Regions from separate parts of the Alteromonas sp. AWJ4_197 genome, predicted to be linked through region 2. Evidence: predicted binding sites of a transcription regulator. Region 2 holds the regulator's gene; the other holds the start of a gene.

Region 1 (8,248 bases), 360 kb from region 2:
AAAAGAGATTTATCAGCAAATTATTGAGCAAATGGCAGCAGACGGTGCGCAGGCTGTCATTCTCGGCTGCACGGAAATTGGTATGTTGATAAAGGCCGGAGATGTCAGTATTCCGGTACTGGATACCACTGAAATTCATTGCGAAAGCATTGTGGATTTTATGCTGGGTTAACGCAGCCCGTTGTCTTAGTAAGGGTCAGAAATAGTACTGAACACCGAGCAACAATGAATTGATGTCTTTATCACTTACTTCCCTGTACTGGTACTCCACTGCCATTTTCACCGAATTTAATTCTCCGATTTGCCAGCCAACGCTGGCGGCGGTGCCTGCGTTGTAAGGCAGATAAAGCCAGTCAGAATAGGCGGCCTGTTGATCGTTACTGGTTTGCAGCGCTGCGAATATGCGTTGACTGGAGTCTTTTAACAAAGAGCGGCTGGCCGAGACCCTCACGGAGTCTACTGAGTGATATGTACTGATCTTGTCAACCCACTGGTCGTGATAAGGCAGCTCGCGGTTGTAGCGCACCCCAAATCGCCAGGCCGGCAGGCGCTGACTGCGAAATGAAATTTCAGACTGATAGGGGGAGGCAACGTATACTGGCTGACTTCTTTTCGTATCAGAAAGCACACTGCCGCCTGCATGACACAGCGTACTTAATAAAGTCAGACAACTCACTAGCCAGAAGTATTTCATGGCATGGTTCCTATGTGTGTGCCTGAGTCTGCAGCTCAGTTAGGGATTGATTATCGGGCAGGCAATGCGATTTATACTTAAGTGTAGTTGGTTTGGATGATTATCCCAGTGAGAAAATGTAATTATTTTTAAAATAATTTAAATTAAAAAAAGCGGCATGTGGGAACATGCCGCCTTCCTTTTATTTTTGTCTTTATACAGAGGCTTTAAGCGCTTCTGCTTTGTCTGTGGCTTCCCATGGGAATTCATCACGGCCGAAGTGGCCGTATGCAGCCGTTGGACGGTAAATCGGACGTTCCAGATCAAGCATCTTGATCAGGCCGTAAGGACGTAAGTCAAAGTGTTCACGTACCAGTGCCACCAGTGTTTTCTCATCAACCACACCTGTACCAAACGTTTCGATACTGATAGATGTTGGCTCTGCTACCCCGATAGCGTAAGACACCTGAATTTCGCAACGCTTCGCCAGACCGGCTGCAACGATATTCTTCGCCACATAACGACCTGCGTATGCCGCCGAGCGGTCTACTTTTGATGGATCTTTACCGGAGAATGCACCTCCACCGTGACGGGCCATACCGCCGTAGGTATCTACAATAATTTTACGGCCAGTCAAACCACAGTCACCCATTGGTCCGCCGATAACAAAACGACCAGTCGGGTTAATGTGGAATTGAGTGTTTTTGGTCAGCCATTCCGAAGGCAGTACAGGCTTAATCACTTCTTCCATAACGGCTTCGCGAAGTTGCTCTGTGGTGACCTTTTCATTGTGCTGAGTAGACAGAACAACGGCATCAATACCCACCGGTTTGTCGTTCTCATAAATAAAAGTCACCTGACTTTTTGCATCAGGGCGCAGGAAATCAAGCTGACCGGACTTTCTCACTTCGGCCTGCTTTTGCACCAGGCGGTGTGCATAGGTGATCGGTGCCGGCATTAATACGTCAGTTTCGTCACTGGCATAGCCGAACATCAGACCCTGGTCACCGGCACCCTGTTCTTCAGGGCGGGCACGGTCAACACCCTGATTAATGTCAGGAGATTGCTTACCAATCGCATTCAGCACAGCACAGGAGTCAGCATCAAAGCCTACATCTGAGTGGTTGTAACCAATTTCTTTTACCGTCTGACGGGTCAATTCTTCAATATCGACCCAGGCGGATGTGGTGATCTCACCACCTACCAGTACCATACCGGTTTTTACATACGTTTCGCAGGCAACCCGTGCTTTGGGATCCTGTTCTAATATGGCGTCAAGCACAGCATCTGAAATCTGGTCGGCAATTTTATCCGGATGTCCTTCTGAGACTGATTCCGATGTGAATAAATGTGCGGCCATAAATCCTCCGTTATTTCTGGGTTAACCAATACATCACTATCATAAGCTTAAGTGACTGGCTGGTTGGGTATATTCGTTCGCCCCCGGGTATATTCTGTCGTCCCGGACGATGAACAGCATTGTACCGGGTTCGTATGAAAATACCATCTTTACTTCTGGACGTCTAAAAGTCTATTTGTTACGTTTCGTTGACAGTCCGGTTCGTTATTACGTGAGTAAGACGAAAAACGATTTCTGTCAGCAGAGAACCTGTTTTGCGCAACGACTATCCGAATAATTGTTATAAGTTAACTAAATTCGATAAGTGCACCCGGTATAAAACACATTGAACTGGTTATGCGCTTAGGTAAGAATAGTCGCCAGTTTGAAAATTCATAGTCGGCAGCAGGAATTCCTATCCGTTTCCGGATTAATCTCCGGGTTGTCAGTGTCAAAGTTTTAAGCAAATTATTAAAGGAGTTAGCATGCCAACTCGTCGTGAACTTGCCAACGCTATCCGCGCACTTAGCATGGATGCAGTTCAGCAAGCCAAATCAGGCCACCCGGGCGCCCCTATGGGTATGGCGGATATCGCACAGGTTTTGTGGTGCGATTATCTTTCTCATAACCCGTCTAATCCCAACTGGGCGAACCGCGACCGTTTTGTGCTTTCAAACGGTCACGGCTCTATGCTGCTTTATTCATTGCTGCATCTCACGGGTTATGATCTGCCGTTAGAAGAGCTGAAAAATTTCCGTCAGTTACATTCTAAAACCCCGGGTCACCCTGAATATGGCTATGCGCCGGGTGTTGAAACCACCACCGGTCCGCTGGGACAAGGGATCAGCAACGCCGTAGGTATGGCGCTGGCAGAGAAAGTGCTGGCTGCACAGTTTAATCAGGACGGCCACGATATCGTCGACCATTATACCTACACGTTCCTGGGTGACGGCTGCCTGATGGAAGGTATTTCTCATGAAGTATGCTCGTTAGCCGGCACATTAGGTCTTGGCAAGCTGGTAGCGTTCTACGATGACAACGGCATCTCTATCGACGGTGAAGTTGAGGGATGGTTCACCGACGATACCGTGAAGCGTTTCGAATCATACGGCTGGCATGTCATTGCCGGTGTTGATGGTCACAACCCTGATCAAATCCGTAAAGCGGTTGATGAAGCCCGCGCGAATACCACACAGCCTACACTAATCTGCTGCAAAACCATTATCGGTTTTGGTTCCCCTAACAAGCAAGGTAAAGAAGATTGTCACGGCGCTCCGCTGGGTGATGACGAAATTGCATTAACCCGCAAAGAACTTGGCTGGACCCACGGTGCCTTCGAAGTACCACAGGATATTTACGCTGAGTGGGATGGCAAAGAGAAGGGCAGTGCGGCAGAAGCGAACTGGAACGAAGCGTTTGCAGCCTATGAAAAAGCGTTCCCTGAACTGGCAGCAGAATTCAGCCGCCGTGTAAATGGTGATGTACCGGCTGACTTCGTTGAAAAAGCGGATGCTTACATTGCAAAACTGCAGGCTAACCCTGATGCCCCGGCAACCCGTAAAGCATCGCAGAATGCATTAAATGCATTTGGTCCGTTACTGCCTGAATTGCTGGGCGGCTCTGCTGATCTCGCCGGTTCTAACCTGACAATCTGGTCAGGTTCAAAAGGCGTTGATGCGAAAGACGCGTCCGGTAACTACATCTACTACGGTGTGCGTGAGTTCGGTATGTCGGCAATGATGAACGGCATTACCCTGCATGGCGGTTTTAAAGCGTACGGCGCTACCTTCCTGATGTTTATGGAATATGCACGCAACGCAGTGCGTATGGCCGCGCTGATGAAAGCGCCGTCTATCTTTGTTTATACCCACGATTCTATTGGTCTGGGTGAAGATGGTCCTACGCACCAGCCGGTTGAGCAACTGGTGGCATTACGCTCTACGCCTAACCTTGACAACTGGCGGCCTTGTGACCAGGTTGAGTCTGCGGTAGCCTGGAAAGAAGCAATTTTACGTACCGAAGGTCCTACCACCTTAATTTTTACCCGTCAGGGTTTACCGCAGCAAGCACGCTCTGCTGAGCAGGTTGCTGACATCGCAAAAGGTGGTTATATCCTGAAAGATACTGACGGTACACCAGATGTACTGCTAATCGGTACAGGCTCTGAAGTGCAACTGGCTGTCGCTGCCAGCGAGCAACTGGCAGAGAAGGGCATTAAAGCCCGTGTGGTTTCTATGCCTTGTACTGATGCGTTTGACCGTCAGGATGCTGAATATCGTGAAGCCGTTCTGCCTTCAAGTGTTACTAAGCGTGTTGCAGTTGAAGCATTAGCGAAAGATTCCTGGTATAAATACACAGGTTTCGGCGGCGCAATTGTGGGCATGGACATCTTTGGTGAATCCGGTCCGGCAGGAGAACTGTTCAAACACTTCGGCATTACAACAGATGCCGTTGTTGAGGCAGCGTTGTCTTTATAATAGTTCGACAACAGGCGGTTTTTTATGGTCCGTGTAGCCATAAATGGGTTTGGCCGCATTGGTCGTAACGTACTGCGCGCCCTGTATGAAACAGGGCGCAATCAATTGATTAAAGTAGTTGCGATTAACGACCTGGCAGAACCTCAAGGCATAGCCCATCTGCTCAAATACGACACCACGCATGGTCGGTTCGGGTTTGATGTGGCGCTACAAGACGAACAGTTAATGGTGGCGGGTGACAGTATCCGCCTGTTGGCTGAACCTGATATTCACAACCTCCCCTGGGACACTCTGGGGGTGGATATTGTGCTCGAATGTACCGGTGTATTTTCTGACCGGCAGGCCGGTCAGGCCCACCTTGATGCCGGTGCCGGCAAAGTGCTCTTTTCACAGCCCGGCAGCACCGATTTAGACAACACCATCATTTTTGGCACCAACGAAGAATCGTTGTTACCTGAACACAAACTGGTATCTAACGGCTCGTGCACCACGAACTGTATTGTTCCTGTCATCCAGGCGCTGGATAATGCTTTCGGCGTATTAAGCGGCACTATCACTACCATACATGCGTCAATGCATGATCAGCAGGTGATTGATGCCTATAACAAAGATCTCCGTCGTGCCAGAGCTGCCAGTCAGTCTATCATTCCTGTCGACACCCGGTTGGCCGCCGGCATCGAACGTATTCTGCCAAAGTTTGCAGGTAAGTTTGAAGCCATTGCGGTGCGGGTACCCACAGTCAATGTGACGGCCATGGATTTAAGTGTGACGCTGGACACAGAAGTGAACATCACTGATGTGAACAATGCACTGAAAAAAGCGCGTGAAGGGCGACTTTCCGGTATATTGGGTTATTCGGAAGCGCCGTTAGTCTCAGTAGATTTTAATCACGATCCTCATTCATGCATTGTTGATGGTACGCAAACCCGTGTAAGTCACCGTCAACTGGTGAAAACGCTGGTGTGGTGTGACAATGAATGGGGTTTTGCAAATCGAATGATTGATACCACGCTGGCTATGTACCAGTCGGGGTGTTGAGGAAATTAACTTCAGTTTTTAAGGGAAAACTATGGCAATTCCAAGCATGCAGGATTTGGCGCTGAACGGTCAGCGCGTGTTGATCCGTCAGGATCTCAACGTACCGGTAAAAGACGGTAAAGTCACGTCAGATGCACGTATCAAAGCATCTATCCCTACAATCAAAGCTGCTCTGGAAGCCGGCGCAGCGGTAATGGTGATGTCTCACCTGGGTCGTCCTGAAGAAGGTAAATACGAAGAAGAATATTCACTGCAACCAGTCGTTGATTACTTAAATGGTGCACTGGACGTGTCAGTGTCGCTGGTTAAAGACTATCTGAACGGTGTTGATGTGAAGCCGGGCGAGCTGGTTATTCTGGAAAACGTTCGTTTTAATAAAGGCGAAAAGAAAGACGACGAAACCCTGTCAAAACAATACGCTGCGTTGTGCGACATCTTTGTCATGGATGCATTCGGTACAGCTCACCGTGCCCAGGCGTCGACACATGGTGTCGCAAAATTTGCTCCGAAAGCGTGTGCTGGCCCGCTGCTTGCAGCTGAACTCGATGCATTGGGTAAAGCACTGGATAACCCTAAGCGTCCGATGGTTGCTATTGTGGGCGGTTCAAAGGTATCAACTAAGCTCACTGTGCTGAAAACGCTGGCAGAGAAAGTGGACCAGCTTATTGTTGGTGGTGGTATCGCCAATACGTTCATTGCTGCTCAGGGCCACAATGTTGGTAAATCACTGGTTGAAATGGATCTTGTCGATGAAGCGAAAGAGCTCATTGCACAGGCGCAGGCAAATGGCGGTGATATTCCGGTACCTACCGACGTAGTCACCGGTACTGAGTTCTCTGAGACCACGCCGGCCACATTAAAGGCAGTGGATCAAATCGGCGATGACGATATGGTGTTTGATATTGGTCCTGATTCGTCGGCGGCATTAGAAACAATTTTGAAAAATGCGGGCACAATTGTCTGGAACGGTCCTGTAGGTGTGTTTGAATTTGATCAATTCGCCGCAGGCACAAAAGCGTTAGCGCAGGCTATTGCAGACAGTGACGCATTCTCTATTGCAGGTGGCGGTGACACGTTAGCTGCAGTAGATAAGTATGATATCGCAGATAAGATATCTTACATCTCTACCGGCGGTGGTGCTTTCCTTGAGTTCCTGGAAGGCAAAACCCTGCCAGCGGTCGCTGTTTTAGAAGAAAAAAACCAATAATAAAAACAGCGCTCGTGTAACGAAATTCGTTACTCAACTTGTCCGGCGAACAGTGACGTTTGCCGGCATTATTATAAACCCTACAGCCGTTTTTACACGCGGCACATAAAAAGGAGTGTTGCTCATGGCATCACAAGCGCAGCAGGCTATGCTGGATAAAATTAAAGTCCAAAAAGGTTTCATTGCAGCCCTCGATCAAAGCGGAGGCAGTACACCTAAAGCTCTGAAACTTTATGGGATCGATCCGTCTGCTTACAGCACAGACGAAGAAATGTTCGACATGGTACATGCCATGCGAACCCGCATTATTACCAGCGATGTGTTCAGTGGTGAACGCGTTCTGGGTGCCATTCTGTTTGAAAACACCCTCGACAGGGATATCGAAGGCATGCCTTCGGCAAAATTCCTGTGGGAGAAAAAGCGTGTGGTTCCTTTCCTCAAGGTAGACAAGGGACTTGAGGATGAGGCAAACGGTGTTCAACTGATGAAGCCTATTCCTACCCTGGATACCCTGCTTGCTAAAGCCGTGGCGCAGGACGTATTCGGTACCAAGATGCGTTCAGTGGTCAAGCTGGCTAATCATGAAGGTATCAAAGCCATCGTTGAGCAACAGTTTGAAGTGGGTAAGCAGATTCTGGCTGCAGGTCTTGTGCCTATCATCGAACCGGAAGTCGATATCAACAGCCCTGAGAAGGCGGAAGCAGAAGCATTGCTTAAACTGGAAATCATGACGCAGCTGAACCTGTTGAATGAAGGTCAGGAAGTGATGCTGAAACTTACCTTGCCAACTCAGGATAACTTCTACAATGAACTGGTTGATCATCCTAAAGTGATTAAAGTGGTGGCATTGTCAGGGGGTTATACCCGTGATGAAGCGAATGCTAAACTGGCAGAAAACCCGGGTATCATCGCCTCGTTCTCCCGCGCATTAACTGAGGGTGTAAGCGCTCAGCAGTCGCAGGAAGAGTTCGACAGTACGTTGGATGCTGCCATTGAGTCTATCTATCAGGCGTCAAAATCTTAATGCATATCAACAAACCGGTAAGATCCTGCTTACCGGTTTGCTTTCTTTTTCCTCACACACTTTGCTGTCTTTAAGTTCTGCTTTATACTTTATTAGTAGATTCTAATTTATATTCTGTCCGGGTGCAGTTTATTAAGCATTTCATGCTACGAAATTGACAGATTGAAGCCGGCTGGACTATGGTTTCACGTTGGCTAAAACTCCAACAAAGCGGCGCGAAGGCATGCGCCGGAATACTTCGCCAATAATAGGGATCCGTTGTAGTGAGTAATACAGAACACATCTATTTTTTAATTGGCATTCTGAGTTTGCTGGTAACGGTAGGTGTTGTGTTTACTTTTGCCCTGCCTGTGCCTAATCACCGTTATAAAGCACAATCGCCGGTTTTCGCCCGGCTGTTCCTCATTTCAGTCTGGTTTGCATTTCTGGCTATTTGTCTGGAACCGCTGGGCTATCCTCTGGCCAGCGCGGCCACTCTGAATTTGTGTAT
Region 2 (8,248 bases):
GACTCCTTTCAAACTGCACGGATAGTTTCATGCTTGTACAGTGTAACCATTCGCAGTCATGGGGGGAATGTTTTGTTGGTTTCTCAGCAGATTGTAATGTCTGGCGTGGTGGCGAAATTGCGTAAATTGCCAGGCATCGTAGCGATAAGGGGGAGGAGGCCAGAGAAAAAACCGTCTGCAGCAGGGATGCTGCAGCCGAGCCTCCATGGATGGAGTTCCGGCGTGTTTTTTCTCTGGCCTTCGCGCCCAGCGAAGATGCCGGGAGAAATCCGCCTATTCAGCGCGAACGCCCAGCATGTGGCAGATGGCGTAGCTGAGTTCGCAGCGGTTCAGGGTGTAGAAATGGAAGTGTTTTACCCCTTCTTTCGCCAGCACTTTTACTTGCTCCATGGCGATGTTTGCGCCAATCAGATTACGTGTTGCCTGATCATCGTCATCAAGCCCTTCGTACATTTTGTGCAGCCAGCCGGGTACGTGAACATTGGTGAAACCGGCAAACTTAATCAGTGTCTGATAATTCGTAACCGGCAGGATCCCGGGGACGATATCCAAATCGATACCGGCTGCAGCAGCACGGTCACGGAAACGCAGGTAAACACTGGTGTCAAAGAAGAACTGAGTAATTGCTTCAGAAGCCCCGGCTTCCGCTTTACGCTTCAGGTTAAGCAAGTCGAACTGGGCATTCGGTGCTTCCGGATGTTTTTCCGGATAGGCAGCAACGGAAATATCAAAGTCTGCTACGTCTTTCAGCAGTGCCACCAGATCAGAGGCATACATTTCGGTTTTATCTACGCCCTTCGGTAAATCGCCCCGCAGAGCAACAATGCGGCGAATACCCGAATCCCAGTATTCCTGAGCAATTTGTTTGAGTTCATCACGGCTTGCGTCCACACAGGTCAGGTGAGGGGCTGCCTGTACACCGGTTTGTTGTTGAATGCGTTTAACAACATCATGGGTGCGGTCACGCTCACCACTGTTTGCACCGTAGGTCACAGACATATAAGAAGGCTTCAATGGCGCCAGGCGTTCAACAGATTTCCACAGCGTTTGTTCCATCTTTTCCGAGTTAGGCGGAAAAAATTCAAAAGAGACATCAATGTCACGCAATTCGGACAATGACTGGTTTAAGGCGTCGATACCTTGTGCATAGGAAACCATTTTGTTGACTCACTCAATTCTTTGGACGTTTAGACGTCTAAACTAATTAATATATGTCTGGACGTCAAGAGGTTTACACGGCTTAATTGACCTTTTCGCTACATTGTTTAGAATTTCCGCTTATAAAGTAAAATAACAGGCAGTCCGAGATTTCACATGGCAGAATGGAATGGTAAGTATATACACCCTTACGCAGAGCATGGAAAAAAGAGTGAGCAAGTAAAGAAAGTCACTGTTTCTATTCCGATTAATGTGCTTAAGGTGCTCACAGACGAGCGAACCCGCAGACAAATTAATAACCTGCGTCACGCGACGAATTCAGAGTTACTGTGCGAAGCATTCCTTCATGCTTTCACCGGGCAGCCGCTGCCTGACGACGACGATTTGCGCAAAGATAACCCTAACCGTGTTCCTGCCGTTGCAAGGAAAATGATGGAAGAGATGGGGATCGACCCCACCGCCGACAACGAAGAAGAATAAAGTAAAGCCAGAGCAAATCACTCTGGCTTTTTTGTATCAGGGGCAAGTTTAGTCTTGTCTGGCTGAGGGCGGCTCGATTTTTTGTAATTCGAACAGGGGCCTGAAAGTTGAACGGAACAGGAGCACGATACCCAGGCTCATTACTCCGCCCGCAACCGCGCAGGCTACCGGACCAAAAGCTGCTGTCACCGAACCACTTCTGAAGTCTCCGAGTTCGTTGGAAGACGCGATGAACAGGGAGTTCACTGCACTCACCCGGCCACGTAATGCGTCCGGTGTCATAATTTGTACTACTGAGCTTCTGATCACCACACTTATCATGTCTGAACCGCCATAAATCAGCAAAGCGAAGCAAGCCACATAAAGGTTCTGTGAAAAGGCAAAGCCGATAATGGAAAAGCTGAAAATGATCAGTGACCAGAACAGCAGCGGGCCGTTGCGTTCAATGGCCCGTTTACGTCGTACCATTGTCAGACCGATAAGCGTCGCACCAACAGCCGGCATGGCCCGCAATAAACCCAGTGTTTCCGGACCTTCATGTAAGACGTCTTTCACAAACACAGGCAATATCGCCATGACACTGCCACAAAGTATGACCACAAGATCAGTAAACAGCGCTCCGCGGACAACGTTGTTGTGCATCAGGTATTCCACACCGCTGAATATGTCTTTAAGCGCCAGTTTGCGCTCTGAATGAATGTTCAGAGCGGGCAATAAAGAAAAGCCACCCAGCGTAAACAGGCCGAAAATGATGAGCACCCAGTAGAGCTGACGGTCGAGCGCCGCCAGTAACACGCCGGCGAGGAAAGGCCCCACGGTTAAGGCGATATTCCAGATGGAGCTTATGGCAGCCACCGCACGCCCCAGATGATCGGTGCTGACGATATTCGGCAACACAGACTGAATGGCCGGTGCGAAGAAAGCCCGCCCTGCGCCCAATACCGATAACGAGCAAAACAGCGCCCATTTATTCAGTTCCGGCTGATTCATCAGCAAAGCGACGGCCAGCACCACCAGTAACTGCAATCCGGCAGAAATTAATAAAATGCTTTTGCGGGAAAAGTTGTCTGCAGCCCAACCTGCCACGAGGAATAAACTGATCACCGGCACAATCTGAAAAATGCCTACCAGTGCCAGGTCAAAGGCCTCGCCGGTGGCTTCGTATAAATGCCAGCCTATACTGACTGCCATGGTTGAGCCGATAAGCGTGGTAGCTATTCGTCCGATGATGAGCCCGATAAGTGCTTTTGACCACATGAAATCTTTGTCCGTCAGATTAGGGGAAGCGGGAAGATAAACGAAAACGGGCCGGTAGTATAACCGGCCCGTAACAAATGAAGTCAGTATGCTTCAATCAGTCTTTGTTACCCGTGTATTTTGCCGGTAAGGATTCAACACCGGCAACGCCTGAGTCAATCGCTGCCTGTGCTACGGCACTGGCAATACGGTGAAGCAAACGGGGATCCATAGGTTTAGGAATAATGTAATCTTTACCAAATGTCAGCGATGCTGATTTACTGGCTTTCAATACTTCTTCAGGTACAGGCTCTTTCGATACTGAACGTAATGCTTCAACCGCAGCGACTTTCATTTCGTCATTAATGGTCGAAGCACGCACATCCAGTGCACCACGGAAAATGAACGGGAAGCACAGTACATTGTTCACCTGGTTGGGGTAATCTGAACGGCCCGTTGCCATGATCAAATCACTGCGAACCTCATGGGCCAGTTCCGGTTTAATTTCCGGATCAGGGTTTGAACAGGCAAATACCACCGGGTTTGGTGCCATCAGTTTTAAGGTTTCTGGAGGCAATACGTCAGGGCCGGAAACACCGACAAAAATATCCGCACCATCCATTACATCGTCAAGGGTACGTTTATCCGTGTTGTTGGCGAACAACATTTTGTGTTCCGTGAGATCGTCACGGCGGGTATGAATCACCCCTTTACGATCGAGCATATAAATGCGCTCACGCTGGGCGCCGCACTTGATCAGCAGCTCCATACATGCAACGGCGGCAGCACCGGCTCCCATACAAACAATTTTGGCGTCTTCGATGTTCTTGCCCTGAATTTCCAGCGCGTTGAGCATACCGGCCGCTGTTACGATGGCTGTACCGTGTTGATCGTCATGGAATACCGGAATCTTGCAGCGTTTGATCAGCTCCTGCTCGATTTCGAAACATTCCGGCGCTTTAATATCTTCAAGGTTAATACCGCCGAACGTATCAGCGATATTGGCAACCGTGTTGATGAATTCTTCAGTAGTCCGGTGTTTAACTTCAATATCGATAGCATCCAGTCCGGCAAAACGCTTAAACAGTAACGCTTTACCTTCCATCACTGGTTTTGATGCCAGCGGACCTAAATTACCTAATCCGAGAATGGCCGTACCATTACTGATTACTGCAACCATATTACCTTTGGCGGTATATCGGTATGCTGCATCAGGATCTTCGGCAATTTCACGTACCGGTTCGGCTACGCCGGGGCTGTAGGCCAGTGCTAAATCATCTACGCTGTCAGCCGGAGTCGACAGTTCTACCTTTATTTTGCCCGGAGTAGGGTATTCGTGGTAATCCAGGGCGCGTTGTCTGAAATCTGACATTCTTTTGTGTGTCCTTCTCAGGGTTTGGTCTTTGCACAACTACTACTTGTCGTTCCTGCGCTAATCTCTTGTTTTCGTTATAAAGCGCAGCTTGCGACAAATGTAACACAACGCCTTTCACAGTACATATCTGATCAGGAGCTATCTTATGCTTACTTTAGTTGCCGGAGGGCAGCTTCACAAAACGGAATTATCAATGTCGGCTATTGATGAAATTTATAAGTTAACTTTAATTTATAATTTATTTTATATGGTTGGACGGTGGAGCGGGCTGTTGAGTAAAGCGTAACGGGACGAACACGGGTTAAGTGTTTTAAGTAACGGATTTAAGGCACAAAAAAAGCGCCATAAAGGCGCTTTTTTCGCAATTCAATGCCGGACTTATTTTTTGCCCAGTGCACCAAAACGCTTCTTGAAGCGGTCAACACGACCACCAGTATCAACGTTACGCTGCTTACCAGTGTAGAACGGGTGGCAGTTTGAACATACGTCCAGGTTCAGTTCTTTACCTGCAGTCGAACGTACTTTGATAACGTTACCGCAAGAGCAAGATGCAGTAATTTCTTCGTAAGTAGGGTGGATACCTTGTTTCATGGGTTACCTCATTATATAAGGCCGTATCGCAATCCAGCCCGAAGCTGAACACCATACGCAACTATATTCAATACAAGGCACAACTGGCCTTGCCGTAAAGAGCGGCGCATATTAATGTATGACGCCGTTTTGATCAAGAACGATAAGTAAAAAAGTGCGGAAAATATAGGCAGATTATGCGTTTTGTTGAGGTGGCGGTTCCTGTACCGTTACGACAAGCTTTTACCTACTCCTGTGACACATTACCGGAAGCAGGCTGCAGGGTCAGTGTGCCTTTCGGCCCCCGCACATTAACCGGCGTCGTTCTGGGAGAGGCGAAAACGCCGGAGAACAGCGGAAAAATTAAACCGGTTCACCATGTCATTGATGACAGGCCGGTGCTCGACAGTGTGATGCTGAAACTGTGTCACTGGTTATCCCAGTATTATCTTCACCCGGTGGGTGAGGTTATTCACACCGTATTGCCAGTTCTGCTGCGCAAGGGCGAACCGGCGAATCCGGTGGACGAAATCTGGTGGCATGCCGGCGATAACATTGATGAAAATCTGGCGTCCCTGAAGCGTGCGAAGCGCCAGTACGCTTGTCTTGAGGCACTGGCGGATGAGCCGGTTCGCGAAGGCGATCTCAAAAATACCTTTCCTTCCTCCATCATCAGTGCTCTGGAAGAGAAGGGCTTTGTGTACAGCGAAAGTAAACCGCCGCCCCTGCGACCGAAAATGTGGCTCGATTATTTTCATGTCGGCAAGAAGCCGTTGCCTGATAAAGAGCAGGCGGTTGCCATCAGCGCGTTGTCGCAACAGGCCGGCAAGTTTGCGCCTTTTTTACTGGAAGGGATCACCGGAAGCGGGAAAACCGAAGTCTACCTGCAGGCCATTGAAGATATTCTTTCTGCAGGTAAACAGGTATTGATTCTGGTACCGGAGATTGGTCTTACTCCGCAGACGGTTACCCGTTTTGCCAACCGCTTTGGTATCGATATCGGCGTATTACACTCCCAATTGAATGACAAAGATCGCCTTTCAGTCTGGCAGCGTGCGCGGGAAGGTGAACTGGGCATCATTATTGGTACCCGGTCTGCGATTTTTACGCCAATGAAATTCCCGGGCATGATCATTGTGGACGAAGAACATGATGATTCGTTTAAGCAGCAGGACGGATTGCGATATCACGCCAGAGATCTCGCAGTTATGCGCGCCAGTACTGAGCACATTCCTCTTATTCTGGGCACCGCGACGCCTTCACTGGAAACACTGAACAACGCCCTGACGAAGCGATATGGTCATCTGCAACTGACCCGGCGGGCCGGCGGTGCTTCGAACACTCATCAGCAGGTACTGGATGTACGGGACCAGCGGATGCAGTTTGGTATTGCCGATGGCATGCTGAGCATCATGCGCCAGCATTTGTCGATGGGAAATCAGGTACTGGTATTTGTTAACCGGCGGGGGTACGCACCGGCATTGCTCTGCCATCATTGTGGTCATTCTTATGATTGCCGCCGGTGCGAACGGCCCTACACGGTTCACCGCACCCAGCAACGTTTGCAGTGCCATCATTGCGGTGGCGCCAGACCGGTACCCCGCCAGTGCGAACATTGCGGTGAAAATAAACTGATTACTGCCGGCGTGGGAACGGAGCAGATTGAAGATGGTCTGGCGAAGTTGTTCCCCGCCGTGAAACAAATCCGTATCGACAGCGACTCGGTGCGGGGCAAAGACAAGTTGCAACGTTCTCTGGATGACATTAATGCGCAGAAGTATCAATTGCTGATCGGTACGCAGATCTTGTCAAAAGGGCATCATTTTCCCCATGTGACTCTGGTTGTTGTACTGGACTGCGACGGCGCCTTATTCAGCGCAGATTTTCGTGCCAGTGAAAAGCTGGCGCAACTGGTTACTCAACTGGCGGGGCGCGCAGGCAGGGCATCGAAGCCGGGGGAAATGTGGCTACAAACGCATAATCCGGGGCACCCGTTGTTGCAGGATTTAGTGCACAACGGTTACGCGCATTTTGCCCGCCAGGCGCTGGAAGAAAGAAAGTTATCATGGATGCCGCCCTTTCAGTCTCAGGCGGTGATCCGTGCTGAAGCCACTCATGCTGAACAGGCGTGGGATTTTCTTGAACAGGCGGGGTCGCTGTTGCAAAGTCCGTCTGTGAGATTAAACGGGCCACTTCCCTGCCTGATTGAGAAGCGTCAGGGGCGTTACCGTTTTATGCTGGTCCTGCAGTCGGCGCGGCGTAATGATATCAACGGGTTACTCAGAAAAGCCTTACCGCTATTATCAGCGATGCCAGCGGCAAGCCGTGTTCGCTGGTCACTGGATGTTGATCCCTCTGACTTCAGTTAGTATTCGCTTCTTAACGCATATAGCGGCAGCATTTTAGGAAAATTCACGATACACTGCTGTGCGGTTTCACTAAAAAGCGCTGATTTAATCACGTGATAATCAGCCAGCAGGTGATGCTTTTTTCAAACAATATTTGACGGGATATTACGCCGGATATGGCACAACGTGATTATGTAGCTCGTGGTCGTGCGCCACAAAATAAAAAGAACAACAATAAACGCAAGCCGCCTTCGCCGGAGACGAACCGGACTAAGATTTGGGCACGTCTGGTGGTTGTGGTGATCGCTATTCTGGGTCTTATTTATTTTCTGTTCTCTATTAAAGACAATGTTGATGAAACGGCTGACTCGCCGATGGAACCACTACCGCAAATTGTCGAAGAAGAGGAATTGCCTGAGCTGCCTAAGGAAGAATGGGAATACATTAAATCCTTACCCGGTTACGAAGTCGAAGTGGAAGTCGCGGAGCAACAAAAATCCGACAAACTGTATTTACTTCAGTGTGGTTCATTCCGCACCCGCTCGCAGGCTGAAGAAATGAAAGCCAAAATCGCCTTTCAGGGTCTTGAAGCACAGGTTCGGGCCACTACCGGCTCTAACGGTGAATGGTTCCGGGTCATCATGGGGCCGTTACAAACCAAACGTGATGCAGAAAGAGCAAGACACAGCCTGAGAAAAGTAAACATCACCACCTGCATGATCCTGTACTGGAATCTCTAAGGTAGATAACCCGTCGCTGTCGGGGCTTCCGATATTCTGGTACAGAACTCGCTGTAAACCCATCCATGGGCGCTCGGCAGCCGCTTCCCTGCGGCTGACGGTTCTGTACCAGAATATCTTCAACCCCTGCGCTTAGGGTTCTCAATCTCTTTTCGCCGGATCGTGTGCCTTTCCCGCCGGTAATACTTCATCCCGTCCACAGGCTCACCATGTTCCCTGCAGCAGCTTTCCTACTGCTGAAGGTTTGTAATGGCTTCTTCTTGCTCTGTTTGCGGGCCTGACACCGGACTTTATTGATGCTGGTGGATTGTCCCTTGAAAAAATTATCTCTTCCCCCACTT

Evidence for each region. Region 2 encodes MetJ, which represses methionine synthesis genes. Its sites were predicted from a motif close to TAGACGTCTAGACGTCTA; they were not measured.
Region 1: a site for MetJ is predicted at 2,190-2,207, ahead of metK (methionine adenosyltransferase). Genes of this name have one in related genera too.

What each region holds. Positions count from the first base shown of each region.
Region 1 is NZ_JBSWWW010000006.1:52,894-61,141, reverse strand. It holds gene ACXAGC_RS14100 (aspartate/glutamate racemase family protein) at 1-172, shown strand, start outside; gene ACXAGC_RS14095 (hypothetical protein) at 197-694, opposite strand; gene metK (methionine adenosyltransferase) at 888-2,033, opposite strand; gene tkt (transketolase) at 2,498-4,489, shown strand; gene epd (erythrose-4-phosphate dehydrogenase) at 4,514-5,527, shown strand; gene ACXAGC_RS14075 (phosphoglycerate kinase) at 5,559-6,734, shown strand; gene ACXAGC_RS14070 (fructose bisphosphate aldolase) at 6,859-7,758, shown strand; gene ACXAGC_RS14065 (GGDEF domain-containing protein) at 8,022-8,248, shown strand, end outside.
Region 2 is NZ_JBSWWW010000006.1:409,394-417,641, reverse strand. It holds gene metF (methylenetetrahydrofolate reductase) at 274-1,158, opposite strand; gene metJ (met regulon transcriptional regulator MetJ) at 1,315-1,638, shown strand; gene ACXAGC_RS15650 (MFS transporter) at 1,687-2,895, opposite strand; gene ACXAGC_RS15645 (malic enzyme-like NAD(P)-binding protein) at 2,993-4,246, opposite strand; gene rpmE (50S ribosomal protein L31) at 4,628-4,840, opposite strand; gene priA (primosomal protein N') at 5,017-7,188, shown strand; gene ACXAGC_RS15630 (SPOR domain-containing protein) at 7,344-7,907, shown strand.